Regions from separate parts of the Larsenimonas rhizosphaerae genome, predicted to be linked through region 1. Evidence: predicted binding sites of a transcription regulator. Region 1 holds the regulator's gene; the other holds the start of a gene.

What was found. The regulator sigma-54, encoded in region 1, starts transcription at its own class of promoters, with help from an activator protein. The targets are predictions, from matches to a motif close to TGGCACNNNNNTTGCTNT.
Region 2: feaR (transcriptional regulator FeaR) is a predicted target of sigma-54. The motif match lies at 3,501-3,518, and genes of this name have one in related genera.

Annotation. Positions count from the first base shown of each region.
Region 1 covers NZ_JAPIVE010000001.1:1,285,121-1,293,205, reverse strand. Annotated here, with positions in the region: gene pmbA (metalloprotease PmbA) at 1-261, shown strand, start outside; gene mgtE (magnesium transporter) at 330-1,685, opposite strand; gene OQ287_RS06025 (HPr family phosphocarrier protein) at 1,717-1,986, opposite strand; gene rapZ (RNase adapter RapZ) at 1,973-2,866, opposite strand; gene ptsN (PTS IIA-like nitrogen regulatory protein PtsN) at 2,877-3,344, opposite strand; gene hpf (ribosome hibernation-promoting factor, HPF/YfiA family) at 3,357-3,659, opposite strand; gene OQ287_RS06005 (RNA polymerase factor sigma-54) at 3,741-5,174, opposite strand; gene lptB (LPS export ABC transporter ATP-binding protein) at 5,296-6,021, opposite strand; gene lptA (lipopolysaccharide transport periplasmic protein LptA) at 6,028-6,564, opposite strand; gene lptC (LPS export ABC transporter periplasmic protein LptC) at 6,589-7,164, opposite strand; gene OQ287_RS05985 (KdsC family phosphatase) at 7,167-7,760, opposite strand; gene OQ287_RS05980 (KpsF/GutQ family sugar-phosphate isomerase) at 7,828-8,085, opposite strand, start outside.
Region 2 covers NZ_JAPIVE010000004.1:267,146-275,230, reverse strand. Annotated here, with positions in the region: gene OQ287_RS13935 (alginate export family protein) at 1-591, shown strand, start outside; gene OQ287_RS13930 (aldehyde dehydrogenase family protein) at 741-2,225, shown strand; gene feaR (transcriptional regulator FeaR) at 2,443-3,381, opposite strand; gene OQ287_RS13920 (helix-turn-helix domain-containing protein) at 3,539-4,468, shown strand; gene OQ287_RS13915 (NAD(P)/FAD-dependent oxidoreductase) at 4,493-5,788, opposite strand; gene OQ287_RS13910 (Rid family hydrolase) at 5,879-6,304, opposite strand; gene OQ287_RS13905 (tyramine oxidase subunit B) at 6,387-7,523, opposite strand; gene OQ287_RS13900 (uracil-DNA glycosylase family protein) at 7,812-8,085, opposite strand, start outside.

The sequences.
Region 1 (8,085 bases):
ATCAGTGGCATCGATAAAGGCGTAATCGTGACTGAACTGATGGGGCAGGGCATCAATACGGTGACCGGTGATTACTCTCGGGGGGCATCCGGGTTTCTGGTCGAGAACGGGCAGATTACAGGCCCGATCGAGGAGTTCACCATTGCAGGTAACCTGCGTGGCATGTTCAGTGCGCTGACGGCTCTTGGAGATGATGTCGATACCCGTGGCAGCATTCATACCGGCAGTTGGCTGATCGATGGAATGACCGTCGCAGGCTGAAGGGTGAGATACGTGCCATGACGCAAGAGGGCCTGCATTCGCAGGCCCTCTTGCAGTGGGAGGCACGACTATAGATAGATGACGCTGGCCAGCCCAAGGAAGGAGAGAAAGCCGACAACATCGGTGACCGTGGTCAGAATCACACTGCCAGACAACGCCGGGTCAATCGACAAGCGCTTGAGCAGCACCGGCAGGAGAGTGCCGGTCAAAGAAGCCACGACCAGGTTGATCACGATGGCCAGTGCAATAACACCTCCCAGCATCCAGTCATCAAACCAGACAATGGCCAGCGCGGCCACCACCGCTGCCCACAGCACGCCGTTGAGCATACCGGCGATCATCTCGCGCCCCAGCAGCCAGCGTACATTGTTGGTCTTTACATGACCCAGTGCGATACCACGGATGAGGACTGTCAGTGTCTGAGACCCGGCGATGCCACCCATGCTGGCCACGATCGGCATCAAAACAGCCAGTGCTGTAATCTTCTGGATGGTGCCCTCGAACATGCCGATGACCGAGGAGGCAAGAAAGGCCGTCAGCAGATTGATGCCGAGCCATATGGCCCGCCGGCGCGTGGTGCGCAGGGCCGGCGCGAAGGTATCGTCTTCCTCGTCAAGGCCGGCCATGCTCATGACGGTGTGTTCGGCGCTGTCTCGGATGACATCGACCACGTCGTCGATGGTAATTCGACCGACCAGCTGGCCACGTTCATTCAGTACCGGAGCTGAAATCAGGTCATGGCGCTCGAAGAGCTGGGCGACGTCATTTTGTGAGGCCAGGGCATCCAGTCGAATGAAGTCCGTATCCATGATTTCACGCACGGACATGGATGGGTCGCATACCAGCAGCTTGTTGATGGACAGGCGTCCGATCAGTTCGTCACGACGGGTTACGACCCACAGCACATCGGTAGACTGGGGGAGTTCTTCGTGGCGACGAATGTAGCGCAGTACCACGTCGAGCGTGATGTTGGGGCGGATGGTGATGGTATCGGTATCCATCAACCCGCCCGCCGTGTCCTCCGGATAGGACAGGACGGTCTCGACCCGTTCACGCTCCTGGGCCTCCATCGAATCCAGCACCTGCTGGATGGACGACGTGGGCAGGCGCTGCAGTAGATCGGCCAGGTCATCAGTGTCCAGGTTTTCCGTCGCCGTCAGCAGCTCGGCGGCGTCCATCCTATCGAGAAACTCGTCCTGGACTTCCTCGCTAAGATACAGCAGTACCTCGCCCTGGGTTTCCGGGCCCACCTGTGTCCAGAGTTCCTCGCGCTCACGTGGCGGGCTGGATTCCAGCGCATGTGCCACTTCGGCCGGAACCATGGTGTTGTTCAGCAGGCGCCATATCTGGTCCGTCGCCTGACGGTCAATGGCGCGGTGCAGCCTGTCCATGTGGTCTTCAGTATCGACCGGGTCATTGCTCATGACAGATCCTTGTCATTCATGGACGAGATGTTCAGGCATCTTCGTCAAAGCGGGCATCAAACAGGGCCACAATCGCGTCGAGCGCCGCCTGTTCATCATCGCCGTCCACTTCAATGGTCAGCGGGGTACCACAGGGGGCGGCTAGCATCAGGAGAGCCATCACGTTATTGGCCGTGGCGCTGTGCTGGCCACGGTACACGATAATGGAACTCTGATAGGGCTGGCAGCACTGAACAAGGCGGGTTGCTGCGCGGGCGTGCAGGCCACGCTTGTTCGTCAGCGTCAGTTCACGGCGAAGCATTCGGAGTCTCGTTCAAAACTTTCTGGACGCTTAACTCCCGATGGCGGAGCCTGAGGGAGGGATACTGACCGGCAAACTGACTGGCCAGACGCTCTGCCAGGTAGACTGAGCGGTGCTGGCCGCCTGTGCAGCCAATGGCAACGGTAAAATAACTTCGATTGCTTGCCGTGTAGGAGGGAAGCCAGCGTTCCAGCCATTTGACGATGTCGTTATACATGTCGGTAACATCGCCATAGTCTTCGAGAAACGCAGCAACCTCCTTTTCCTGACCGGTATGGCTGCGCAGGGCGGGTATCCAGTAGGGATTAGGCAGGCAGCGCACGTCAAATACCGTATCGGCATCCAGAGGTACCCCGTGCTTGAATCCGAAGGACTCGATGGTCAGCGTCATCTGGCGGCTGGTGTGGTCTGCTACCTGCGTGGCAATCTGGCTACGCAGTTCGTGCACTGACTGACTGGTCGTGTCGATAATCAGGTCGGCGGCGTTGCGAATGGCAGCAAGATAGGTCTGTTCGGATTCGATGGCCTCGGCCAGTGTCATCTGGCTGCCGCGGGTCAGCGGGTGTCGACGGCGGGTGGCAGCATAGCGCTCCAGCAGGGCCTTTGTGTCCGTGGTCAGGTAAACCACCTGGCTGTCTACTCGTTTGGACAGATCCGCCAGAAGCGCGGGGAAGCGCTCCAGCGCTTCCGGAAGGTTGCGTGCATCAATGCTGACGGCAATGCGTCGCTGTCCAACGCTGCCTGCATCCAGCTCATCGATCAACGGTGCCAGCAGGGTGGCCGGCAGGTTGTCGATGGCATAAAAGCCCAGGTCCTCGAGCGCTTGCAGGGCAATGGACTTTCCTGAGCCGGAACGTCCACTGATAATGACCAGCTGCATGATGAGTACCCTATTGGTGTTGTTGCTGTATGAGATCGGTCAGGGTGTCATGGAGTTCGCGTTGACTGGTTGCATGGCGAAGACGACTGCGGTTTTCGCTGTCGTTGAGCAGCTCGGCAATCTGGCCCAGAAGCGTCAGGTGCGTATCCTCGGCTTCTTCAGGCACGAGCAGCACAAACACCAGGTCCACGGGCTCGTTGTCGATGGCATCAAAGTCGATGGGGTCTGCCAGCCGGATAAAACTGGCCAGTGGCGACTTGCAGTGCGGGTTGCGGGCATGGGGTATGGCTACCCCGTTGCCCACACCGGTACTGCCCAGCCGCTCGCGACCGATCAGGCGTGAAAAGACCTCCTGATCATCCAGACTGGGAATATTCTGAGCGATAAAGGTGCTGAAAAATTCCAGCACCCTTTTTTTGCTTCCGCCCTGAACATCAAACAGCGTGCGTTCGGGCGGAAGGAGTTGATCAAGCTTCATAGTACCAGGATCTCAACGAGCGCCCTGGGCGCGTGCCTGTGCCTTTTCCTTGTGCTTGACCAGCTGGCGGTCCAGCTTGTCGGCCAGCGCATCAATGGCGGCATACATGTCTTCGTGGGAAGCGTCGCCGTGCAGGTCGGCGCCGCTGGCGTGCAGGGTGCAGGCAGCAAGCTTGCGTTCCTTTTCGACGGAAAGGGTCACCTGGACATTGGTGATGTTGTCGTAATGGCGTTCCAGTCGAGAAAGTTTCTGGTTGATGTATTCTCTGAGTGCGTCTGTCAGTTCGACGTGATGACCAGTGATATTGACCTGCATGGCGTACTCCTTTTCCCACGGATGAATACTGGATTGTAACCTTTTTTACTGTCAGGCAAAGCCTTGTCTTTCCGGCGTCATTCAGGCCATTTTCCGACGTTCGCTGGAAGATGGTATACCCAGCGCTTCACGGTACTTGGCGACAGTGCGACGTGCCACCTTGATGCCCTGGTCATCGAGCAATTCAACCAGCCGGGCATCGGACAGGGGGCGCCTTGTGGGCTCTTCACTGACGTATTTGCGAATCCTGGCGCGAATGGCGGCGCCGGAGTGGGCGTCTCCTTCCCCACTTCCCCCTACCTGACTTGAAAAGAATAGCTTGAGTTCGACCACTCCGCGGGGAGTATGGATGAATTTTTGTGTCGTCACCCGCGAGATGGTGGATTCGTGCATGTCGACAGCGCCTGCAATGTCGGACAGGGTCAGCGGTTTCAGGCCTTCTTCCCCCATGTCGATATACCGATGCTGGCGGGCCATGATCTCGCGACCCACTCGAAGAAGGGTGTCATTGCGACTGGCGATGCTCTTGATGAACCAGCGCGCTTCCTGGAGGTGCTGCTTGAAAAAGGTATTGTCATCACTTTTATCGGCACGGCGTACCAGGCTGCTGTAGTCCGGATTCAGCCGAAGACGCGGTAGCGCATCTTCATTGAGCTCGACCTGCCAGCCATGGCGTGTGCTGTGGCGCAGAGTCAGATCAGGAATAACGTACTGGTGGCTGGTACTGTCGAACTGACGGCCGGGATGTGGATCCAGTGCCTTGATCAGGCATGTGATTCGTTCAAGACTCTCATCATCGATGCCCAGCCGGCGTTTCAGAAGCCTTGTATCACCGTTGCCCAGGGCTTCAAGGAACTGGCGAATCAACCGGCGTGCCTGAGCCAGCAGGGGAGTGTCCTGAGGAAGTTGATCAAGCTGAAGCAACAGGCACTCGCGCAGGTCTCTGGCAAACAGACCGGCCGGTTCACACTGTTGGAGCATGATGGCAGTACGTTCCACGTCGGCAACGCTCAGGGACTCGAACCCCTGGGCGCGCAGGCCCTCCGTGATGTCCTCGAGAGGCTGGGCAATCAGGCCATTGGGGTCCAGTGCATCAATCAATCGTTCGGCAATGGCGCGTTGCTGGTCATCCAGGTCCAGCATCATGACCTGCCATTCAACATGCTGCTGAAGGGTATCCTCCGAGGTGTTGCGCTCGATATCGGACTCGCCGGCAGGCGCGACGCTGCTGCTCAGACTGCCAAGGGAAGCATCCTGAAAACTGTCTTCCCAGCTGCTGTCCTGAGACAGTTCGTCGGGAATGCTTTCCTGCCAGTCATCATCATTGTCGGCTGGGCTGGCGCACTCATCGAACAGGTCTTCCTGCTCAAGCATGGGGTTGCTGTCCAGTGCCTGCTGTATTTCCTGACGCAAGTCCAGCGTCGAGAGTTGCAGCAGGTGAATGGCCTGCTGCAGTTGCGGCGTCATGGTGAGGTGAGCGCCGACCCTGAGCTGCAAGGATGGTTTCATCGTTATACGATCCCGGTCGTCACAAGTCCGTGATTACGCTATCGAGACCTGGCGGGACGTGCAAGTCAAAAAACACTATTTGAAGCAATTTTCATGCCAGGGTATGAGATCCTTGGCCTGACTGACATCACAATCTGAATTCATGCCCAAGGTAGACGTCGCGGACATGCTGGTTGGCCAGGATGGATGGCGTATCGCCTTCTGCGATGATCTGACCGCTGCCCACGATGTAGGCGTTGTCACAGATATCCAGCGTTTCGCGTACGTTATGATCGGTGATCAGCACCCCAATGCCGCGCGCCTTCAGCTGGCGAATGATGCTTTTGATGTCACCGACCGAGATCGGGTCCACGCCGGCAAAGGGTTCATCCAGCAGGATGAAATCCGGCTCGGTGGCCAGCGCGCGGGCAATTTCGACGCGTCGACGTTCTCCGCCCGATAGTGCCATGCCCTGGTTATCCCTGATGTGCGTGACATTGAATTCCTGCAGGAGTTCTTCAAGCCTTGCCCGCCGGCCTGCCTTGTCAAGATCGCGTCGGGTTTCGAGAATCGCCATGATATTGTCGGCAACACTCAGCTTGCGAAAGATGGAGGCTTCCTGCGGGAGGTAACCAATGCCTTCGCGGGCCCGCTGGTGCATGGGCAGGCGGGACAGGTCACGGTCATCAATGATGATCGTGCCGGCATCTGCCTGCACCAGCCCTACAATCATGTAAAACGAGGTGGTCTTGCCGGCACCGTTTGGACCAAGCAGGCCGACAATCTCGCCCTGACGAATCGTGAGGCTGATGTCATGGACGACACGACGGCCCTTGAAGCTTTTGGCCAGGTGGGCCACTGACAGTGTTTTCATGGCGAATTACTGGCTCTGACTGTTTTGCGGGTTCAGTGTCATTTCCACGCGCTGGTCGCTGCTGTCCGAACTGCTTGGCTTGCCGCCTCGCGCATTGACCTGACGGCGATCGAGGAAGTACTCGACGTAGGCGCCATTGAAGGTGTCCGGACTCTGGATCAGTTTGGCATTGCCTATCAATTCCACGCGACGGGTGTCGGCGTGATAAATGACCTTGTCACCCCATCCCTGCACCTTGCTGTCCTGCGGATTGGGTTTCTGTTCCAGGTAGGCGCGCTCACCCTGACCGATGGCGGTAACCCGGGAGACATTGCCATTGTTGCCACGCTGTATGTCAACGCGGTTGGCCTTGAGCAGCATGGTACCCTGCGTCATGTCGACGTTGCCGGTATACACCGCCGTGCCGGCCTTGTCGTCAAGGTTCAGCTTGTCGGCACTGATGTGGATGGGCTTGCTGGCGTCAGAGGGGAGAGCCAGCGCCTGGTGAGCCAGTAGCGCCAGGGTCAGGCCACCGGCCAGCCGAAGGGGAGTGCGCAATATCATGAATAGTCCTTGTCAGTAATGCTGTTACCGGGAGGGCGGGTAATTGCCCTTGACGTCGCCTTCCAGTACGGCCCTGTCCTGATCAATCCAGGCGTCAAACCGGTTCGATGTCGTGGTCTGGTTTTCCTGGGTAAACGTTGAGGTTACATCGCTCCAGGCGTGCTGGTCCTGCTGTGTGTAGTGCAGGGTGTCGGTGGAAAGCGTCCAGTCATTGTCAGGCTGTCGCAGGCGTGCATGACCGGAGAGGGTGATGTGCTCACCGTTTCCTTCCACCTGGCCGGTATCACCGCGGCCGTGCCAGACGTCGCCACCGGAGGCTGTCCAGGTCAGTTCCGGCGTTTCTGCATGCGTCATGTCATCATTCGGCGTGTGAGTTATCCGTGGCGAGGCCAGGGTCTGGTAGATTTCCCCCTGATCATTATAGCGAGTATAGGTAGCCCCTTCTGCATAGTAGTCGGGGGCTTCCTGCTGGCTGCCGAGCGAGGTGTCGGTGTCGTTTGCCCGGTCGCGCTGTTCGATCCAGGCCATGACGCCGCCGGCAATCAGCAGGATCAGGATAAACCAGAGCCGTGGGGAGATCCGTGAGAGCAGGGAGCGCATGATTATTCCCCCATGTACTGGCTGGAGGTCGTGCCGGGTGGTATTGAGGCGGCGTCCTCCACGTGATAATGGGTCAGTACCTCGTTCCAGCGTCCCTGGGCGTTGATGATGAATTCGCAGAGCTCCCTGACAGCTCCCTGGCCACCGCGTCGGGTGGTTACCATATCCGCTGCCTGCTGGATGTAGTCCGGTGCATTGGGCACGCTTGCGCCCAGGCCTGCACGATGGATGGCTTCCAGGTCCGGCAGGTCATCACCGCAGTACCCTGTCTCTGTAATGTCGATGCCCAATTGGCGAGTCAACTCCTGCAGGGCAGCCCACTTGTCGTCCCGGCCCATGATCAGATGATCGATGCCCAGCTCGTTGCAGCGCCGCTCAACCATGGGCGAGCGACGGCCGGTAATGATGGCCACCTGAATACCGAGTCGCTGCAGGGCCTTGATCCCCACGCCGTCATGAACGTGAAACGCCTTGATTTCCTGGTGATCACTTGTATAGAGGAGCCTGCCGTCGCTGAGTACACCATCCACATCCAGTGCCAGAAGACGAAGCCTGGCCGCCTTGCTGCAGGCGGGTGTATCGAGCCAATGTGACATATCAATTCCGTATACCGTGCCGTGCCCGATGGGCACAGCGTGAAATAAGCGCGCGGCGTCCTTCCTTCTAGACAACACCATGGGTCAGGAGGTCGTGCATATGCAATACGCCCACGGGACGATGAGCCTCATCCACAACGGCCAACGCGGTGATGCGGCAGGTTTCCATCAGATTGAGTGCCCGCGCGGCCAGCAGATCAGGCGAGGTCGTGTGTCCTCCCCGGGTCATGACATCGTCGATGCTCAGGGCACGAAGGTTGTCATGATGATCAATGGTGCGTCGCAGGTCGCCATCAGTATAGACCCCGCACAATGTGCCATGTTC
Region 2 (8,085 bases), on a different contig from region 1:
GCCTTCCTCTATCCTGATCGCGATGATACCCGGGTCTACAGCGTCTATGGTCACGGCAATGCCGGTGTCGACAACCTGTTTCTGTCCGGACAGTACGCCTTCCAGGAAAAGGGCAATGGTGATAACGAAAACGCGTGGTATCTGGAGACGGGCTGGACCTTCAGCGATATGGCCTGGTCACCCTATGTGAGCTATCGCTTCAGCCGATTCTCGGAGGGCTACGATCCGTTGTTCTACGGCAATGGCCGGGCACTCGGTACCTGGTTCCAGGGCGAGGTGGCGGCCAACTACGCCGGCCCGTTCGCGACCAATGCGCGTGTGCATCAGGTCACGCTGTCGGTCACCCCGACCGAACGGCTCAGCCTTGGAATGCTTGCATACCGGTTCGACACCCTCGATGCCAATCAGGGTCCCAACTTCGATGGCAACGAAATCGACCTCTATGGTACCTGGGCGATCAACGATCACTGGTGGGTGTCGCCGCTGGTGGGCCGCTTTGATCCGGATAAATCGGCCTCGAATGGTGGTTCCCAGCTGGGCGACAGTGACGTGAACTACTACACCCAGCTGCTGGTCGGGTTCAACTTCTAGACTCCGGCAGAAAAAGTCATGTGTCTGGCAGCCTCAGGCAAGCTGTCAGATGCATGGCGCATTAGCCTGATGATCAGTCCCCCTTTTACGTGTCGAGCGCCGTCCTGCGGCTGCACCCTTCGACACCTCGCATGCTCAGGAGATCATTCATGAGTCAGGACACAGCATCACAGGCCGTACAGGACTTTTTCAAGCGGGCGACAGGCTCGTTCATCGATGGTGCCTTTGTCAGCGAGGGCTCGCCGCGCGACGTCATCGATCCCTCCACCGGCAAGCCGCTGACGCAAGTAGCCGAGGGCGATGTGGCACTTGCCGATCGAGCCGTTGCGCTGACCAAACAAAGCTTTGACGACGGTCGCTGGAGCAGCATGACACCGGCGGCACGCGAACGGATCCTGTTGCGTTTTGCTGATCTTCTCGAGCAGAACGGCGAAGAGCTTGCCCGGATCGAGACCCTCAACCAGGGCAAATCGATCAATATCTCACGCGGTGTCGATGTCGGCTTCTCGGTCGATTTCATTCGCTACATGGCCGGCTGGACCACCAAGATTGAAGGCAGTACACGCGAAGTGTCCATCGGCATGCCCGAAGCGGCGAAGTTCACCACCTACACGCTTCGCCAGCCTGTCGGTGTCGTGGCGGCGATTGTTCCATGGAACTTTCCGATGATGATCGCGCTTTGGAAAGTGGTTCCGGCGCTGGCGGCGGGCTGTACGGTCGTATTGAAGCCGGCCACCGAAACACCGCTCAGCGTGCTGCGGCTGGCCGAGCTTGCGGCCGAGGCCGGTGTGCCCAAAGGCGTATTCAACGTGGTGCTGGGCTCGGGGGCAACGGTCGGAACACGGCTGTCCGAGCATCCGGACGTCAGAAAGGTAACCTTCACCGGCAGTACTGAAATCGGCAAGCAGATCGGTCACGCTGCGGTCGAGCACATGGCGCGCTTTTCGCTGGAACTCGGTGGCAAGAACCCGATGCTGGTGCTTGAAGATGCCGACCTTGAAAAGGCGGTCAATGGCGCATTGATGGGCGGGCTGTTCAATCAGGGACAGGTCTGCGCGGCGGCATCGCGCTTCTATGTTCACTCAAGTCTGCATGACCGCTTCTGCGAACAGTTGGCCAGGGCCGTCGATACCATGCAGGCAGGCCCGGGCATCGACCCCGAGGCACAGGTCAACCCGCTGGTATCCAAACGTCAGCAGGTAAGCGTGCAGGGCTATATTGACCGTGCGCGTGATCATGGCGCCAACGTGCATGTCGGCAACAAGGTGCCGGCCGAAGGCTTTTATATCTCGCCCACGGTGATCAGCGGTGCGACCCACGACATGGAAATCGCTCGCGAAGAGGTCTTCGGGCCGGTACTGACCGTAATCCCCTTCGATGATGAGGAAGAGGCCCTGCGCATGGTCAACGACAGCGAGTACGGTCTGGGAGCCAGCCTCTGGACCGAGAGTCTGTCCAGGGCCATGACAATGACGCCACGCATCGAGGCCGGAATCGTCTGGGTCAACACCCACGTGACGCTCGATCCGGCCATGCCGTTTGGTGGGGTCAAGATGTCAGGCATCGGCAAGGAATTCGGTCCGGAAGCGGTCAACGCCTATACCGAACTCAAGTCGATCTGTATCGCCTACTGAGCGCACCGTCGACCCGGCTCTGCCGGGTCGGCACCATCGCTTCTGCCCGCTGGCGTTTATCCCTGATCGGCACGGGGCTGGCACAATTACCGATGCCTTTTTCGAATCCTGCGCTCAGGTACTGCCTTTAATCATGTCGCGCCGATGGCCTGTACTGTCATGGGCGTTTGCGTGCGTGAGCCATCGATGTCGTGTGCGGTATTGCCGCGTATATGCGTCAGGCCGCGTACTCCAGGCGCGAGCGACGATATTCCCGTGGCGAACTTGCGAACTCACGCTTGAAAGAGCGGCTGAAGTGCGCCGAATCGGTAAAGCCCCATTTGTAGGCGATCTGAGTGATCGAGCGCTTCATCAACGTAGGGCTGGCCAGTTCCTCGGCACAGCGTGCCAGCCGCCGGCGTTGAACATAACGACATACCGTTTCCTCGTGCTGTTCGAACAGGCGATAGAGCTGACGCACCGACATATGGAAGACGCTTGCCAGCCGCTCCGGGCCGATGTCCTCTTCATGCAGATGCTGGTCGATGAATTGCTGTACGCAGGTAAACAGCGTGCCATCGGCTTCGTCCAGAAACGATGGCGTGAGGGCCTGGTGCTGATGGATCGCCGGCAGCAGCGCGACCAGGGAGTCCGAGATACCGCGCTCGCGTTCATCGGTCGAGGGCAGTGCTTCGGTAACCATCCGGTTGACCACCAGTTGCAGGATCTGGCTGCTGGCACAGTCGCCCGTGACCTTCATGAAGGGAATGGTCATGTTACCGAAGCGCCTGACTACATCGCTGCGCGAAAGATGCAGGGAGTCATGCTCGATCAGCCCGTGGGGAACGATATCCCAGGCACTGATGGAATCCATCAGTGCCATTTCGCCCGGACGCAGGGTAATGTGGGTACTGTTCTGTATCAGTGTGGCGTGCCCCTGTTTCTGCACCACCAGAAAACAATGGCGATCTTCATTGCGCCGCTGGGCACTGCTGCTGGTAATCTTTTCGACATTCGTGACGATATTGGCAATATCGATACCGCCGTTGGAGCGGTTCGCTATGCTGCCCTGAAAGCTTCGACGGTCGCCCGTGATGCAATCAAAATGGCCACAGGTTTGCCTTACAGCGCCAAGCCAGGCATCTAACGACATTGAAATTGCATTCGTGGTTGGCATTGGGTCACCATTTTCATTAATAATTTAATGGTTTGGTCGACGCTAAGAAAAAAAACGGTCTGACACCACCATCCATTGGTCAAGCATTTCCATGGTCCGACCGGAGCGCTTACGGCAATAAAGCAAATTACGTGCCATGCGCCCGAAGGAGTCATTGATGACAATCACGTTCCATCATTACCTTGATGCTGCCGAACACGCACAGCGTCTTGAAGGATGGCAGCATGAATCCAGCCAGATAGAAGCCGGGCTGTTCTCGGGAGAGATCGTTGATATCTCGAGCGAGAAAGTGCGGTTGTTTCGCGAAAGCGCCAATCTGGGGCTGTCGCAACGCATGCATTTTCCTGAATCGCAATGGCATCTGGTAACCCCCCTTCTCTGGTCCAGGGATGATCATTTCAAAGCCGATACGTTGACCGTACTGCCAAGCTGCGATCAGTTCTGGGGTGTATCGCAATCCAGCTACGATCTGCTGGTGATCTCGGTTGACCGAGGCCGTCATGAATGGCTGGCACGCGATGAGCATCGTCTACGTCAACTTGAGGTATCGCATGCGTGTCTGAATCAGGTGCGCAGCCAGTGGCAGTGGATGACCGACTATCTGAGACACCGGTTCCGCGATGAACCAGTGCCCATGGCGTTGCAGCGTTCCCTGACGCGCCAGCTCGAGGAGAGCATCGAGCTGTTGCTCGGCAGTGATGTGCTCACCGTCGAGCTGGATGCCAGCAACTATCGGACCCGGCGCTACATCGTTGATTACTGCCAGTCGCTGATCCACAGTCGCCCGGATGACCCGCCGTCACTGATGGCCCTCTGTGATCAGCTGAAGATTTCACGGCGTACGCTTCAGTACAGCTTTCAGGCCGAGGTGGGGCAGTCGCCGGTGACCTATCTGCGCGCCCTTCGGCTCAATGCCGTGCGGCGCAGCCTGCTTCAGGATCCCACCCAGCGACTGGCGGATGCGGCTGCCGGCCAGGGGTTCTTCCATCAAAGCTACTTCTGCCGGGAATACCGGCGGCTGTTTCAGGAGCTGCCCTCTGCCACTCGTGACCGTGCACTGTCGGCCAACCGGCAGGGCGCGGCGTAGCCGCCGCCCCCACGCGTCTGCCCCCTAAAATCGGCCGAACCGATAGGGCCGTGGATCGATGATCGGCTCATGATCCATGACAAGGTCGGCTGCGAGCTGGCCTGCCGCTGGAGAGGTGCCGAACCCATGGCCGGAGAAGCCGGTGGCCAGTGTCAGCCCCGGCACGCCCGGCACGGCATCGATGACCGGGTTTGAATCCGGCGTGATATCGATCATTCCCGCCCAGGATTCTTCCACGGTCATGTTCGAGAACACTGGCCAGGCTGCCGACAGGTTGCGATACGCTTCATCGTTGAGCCCCTGGTTGATCGCTGGGTCCGTGGTGCGGGCGCACGTACGCTCGAACGGCGATTGCCCATTCTTCCAGCGCCTTTTCTGTGTGAGGTCCCGCCAGAAATGCTTGCCCAGCGAGACCCGAAGCAACCCGCGCTGCGTACGCAGGGCATTCAGGTATTTGGAACCGACCAGCAGATGATCCAGCGTCAGCGGGGCATCCAGTGCACCGCGCTGAGTGACGATAAAACCGCCATCCTTGTGCTTTCTGAACGAGAAATCCGGGCCACCGACGGCGACATCGGTAGGGCCTTCCATGGCGCCGGTACGGAATACCGATACGACGAGCGGGAGCGTCGGAAGTGAAATGCCAAGGTTGCCCAGAAAGCGCCGTGAGCCCATGCCGCCAGCCAATAGCACCTGATCACAGCGGATCTCGCCTTGCTCGGTCACCACCCCACTGACGCGGCCACCGGAGCGAGTAATGTTGCGCACCGCGCAATGCTCGATGATTACCGCACCGTGGGCGATGGCCGCGCGGGCAATGGCGCTGGAGGCCAGCGTCGGTTCGGCGCGCCCGTCGGACGGCGTGAAGATGGCACCGGCCCAGTCCCCGCGCCCCCCTGGCACCTGGGCGTCGATCTCGCGGGGGCTCAGTATTTTCGAATCAAGAGATAGATCGGTCACTGACTTGAGCCAGGCTTCGTGCACGGCAAGCTGATCGGCCGTGCGCGATAGAAACATGATGCCTGCTTGACGGTAGCCGACATCGTGGCCAGTGCGTTCGGCCATGGTGGACCACAGCCTGTCAGAGGCGAGCGCCAGCGGTACATCCTCGTGATGGCGGTTGGTCTTTCGAACCCAGCCCAGATTACGGGAGGATTGCTCTCCGGCCAGCCGGCCCTTTTCCAGCACGACGACCGGAATGCCTCGCTCGGCGAGGGTCAGGGCGGCGGTCAGGCCGATGATGCCGCCACCGATGATGACCACGGTGGTCGAGGCAGGAAAGTCGGTAGAAGTCTCGACGGGTGCGATTGTCGGTGCCATGAGCGTGTCCTGGTGGTCGGTGATTCAACGCGGTGTAATGGCCTGTCCGGTTACACCGCGTTGATTCAAATCAAGGGGCCGAGTGTCGTCCTACCGTGCCGAGGTGTCGATCAGATTGATGTCGGCACGGCTGGCGCCGCGATAGGCGGTTACTTCCAGCTCGACCTTGTAGACTTCGGCGCCCAGGGGGGGGCAGGTCACGGTGATGACGGGGTCGATGCCACGCATGGTCTCGCCGAACAGGCCCATGACGGTTTCGGTATCGGCCGGGTTCTGGATGAAGATTTTCACGGAAACGACATCGGCAAGGCTGCTGTCGACGGCAGCAAGGCCGCGTTCGATGTTGGCGAACACCTGCTTCAATTGTTCGCCGACGTCATCGGGAATTTCCTTGGTGTCCGGGTTACGCCCGGCAGTGTTGGACACAAGGATCCAGTTATCGACGGCCACCACACGGGAGTAGCTGGCATGGTTTTCGAAGGGGGAGCCGGTTTTGACTTTGGTGATCAGGGTCATGATGGAGTGCTCGCATTGAAGTCGATGAAAGGGGCGGATACCGGCGGTAGTACCGATACCCGCAAACAGGCGGCTTGCTGGCTTATTTCAGAGCGGGTTCGTCCCACAGGTTCAGCTTGACGCCGATACCCTGTTCCACGGCCCTGCGATAGATGACCGTTGCCCAGGCAACATCCTCGACCGGCATGCCGCCGACCGACATCATGATGATCTCATCGTCGTTTTTGCGGCCGGGGCTATCGCCGGAGACAATCGCGCCCAGATCTTCCAGTGCACCAGCCTCGAGCATTCCGGCGTGAATCATGTCCATGAACTTCAAGCCGATCAGCGGGATGCAGTTATGTGCGGGCTTGGGCACTTCCTCGTACCAGGCTTCATAAAGGCCGGTGTCATCGAGCACCTTGCGAACATCGGGGGCTTCCATGCCGGCATCGAAGTTGCAGGGGGCGGGCATCGCCAGAAACGCCCCTGGCTTGACCCACTCGCGCCTGACCATCGGATAGTCGTCAGGGTTACCGACTTCACCGGAGGCGCAATAGGTCACGATGTCGGAATCGCGCACCACCATTTCCACACTGTCGACGACCTGGGTACTGACCTGTGGGTAGTGCTCCTTCGCCCAGGCAATGAACTCGTTGACGCTTTTCTCGCTGCGCCCCTTGACCTTGATGGTATTGATATCGGGGCAGGTCTCGATGAACGCCGCCACGCTGGTGCGGCCCATTACTCCCGGGCCCAGAAGGCCGATGACACGCGAATCCCTGCGGGCCAGATGCCGGGCACCAACACCCGGCACCGCGCCGGTACGGTAGGCCGACAGCAGATTGGCCGACATGTACGCCAGCGGCGCAGCGGTATCCGGATCAGTCAGCGTGAACATCAAAATCGAGCGGGGCAGGCCCTTCTCGCGGTTGGCGATGTTGGAGCCATACCATTTCACGCCGGAAGTGCCGAAGTTGCCGCCAAGGTAGGCTGGCATCGCCATCATGCGACGATCCGCGGTTGGCTTCGGCATGGTGGGGAAGGGGGATTCTTCCGGGAACGTGATCATCGCGCCGTGGGAGTCATTGTTCGGCCCGGCCATGCGGTAATCGCCGATGTGTAACAGGCGAAACATCTCTTCCATGGTGTCCACACAGGCCGCCATATCGGTGACGCCGGCGCGGATCATGTCCTGCTCGGAGAGGTAGACGAAGTCAATCTTGGTATTGTTATTCATTGCGTTGCTCTCGACGAATACGTGTTCGAATGCGGTACGTTTCATAGTGCGTATCGAGGCGCGAAGGCGTTAGCACAGATCGGCAACTCGGTGATGTGCCGCGACCAATGGCTAAAAAAGTGGAAGGGATGTAATAGGGGGCTTGATGCTATTGACGGTATTCTTTCTCGATGAACAGTGAGTTAAATGGTCCAGAGGCTAAAGCAAGCCAGTTCGATCCAGAGCAGGCTTTGGCGAATATCGCAAAACGTATTACTCAATGCTATGAGATGGGGCTGACTCGAAAACTTAATTCTGGCTATAGGGATGCGGGTCTAAAATACAGTGAAGGAAGCGCGCTTTTCCGGTGCCACGTTTTGAGGCTCGATACCACCAGGGGCATGCCGGATGGGGAACGCTGCTTGATTTGATATTGATCCGTTTGGCCAAGTGCCGGCTTGCCTTTTTTGAAACGAAGATCACGAGCTCAGGCTTGATGATATCGATCACGCCATTGAGTGTCTCAGTGGCAACGTCTATATCCTTTTTTTGAACCTTGAGGCTATCTCCGGTTATCGCAGGG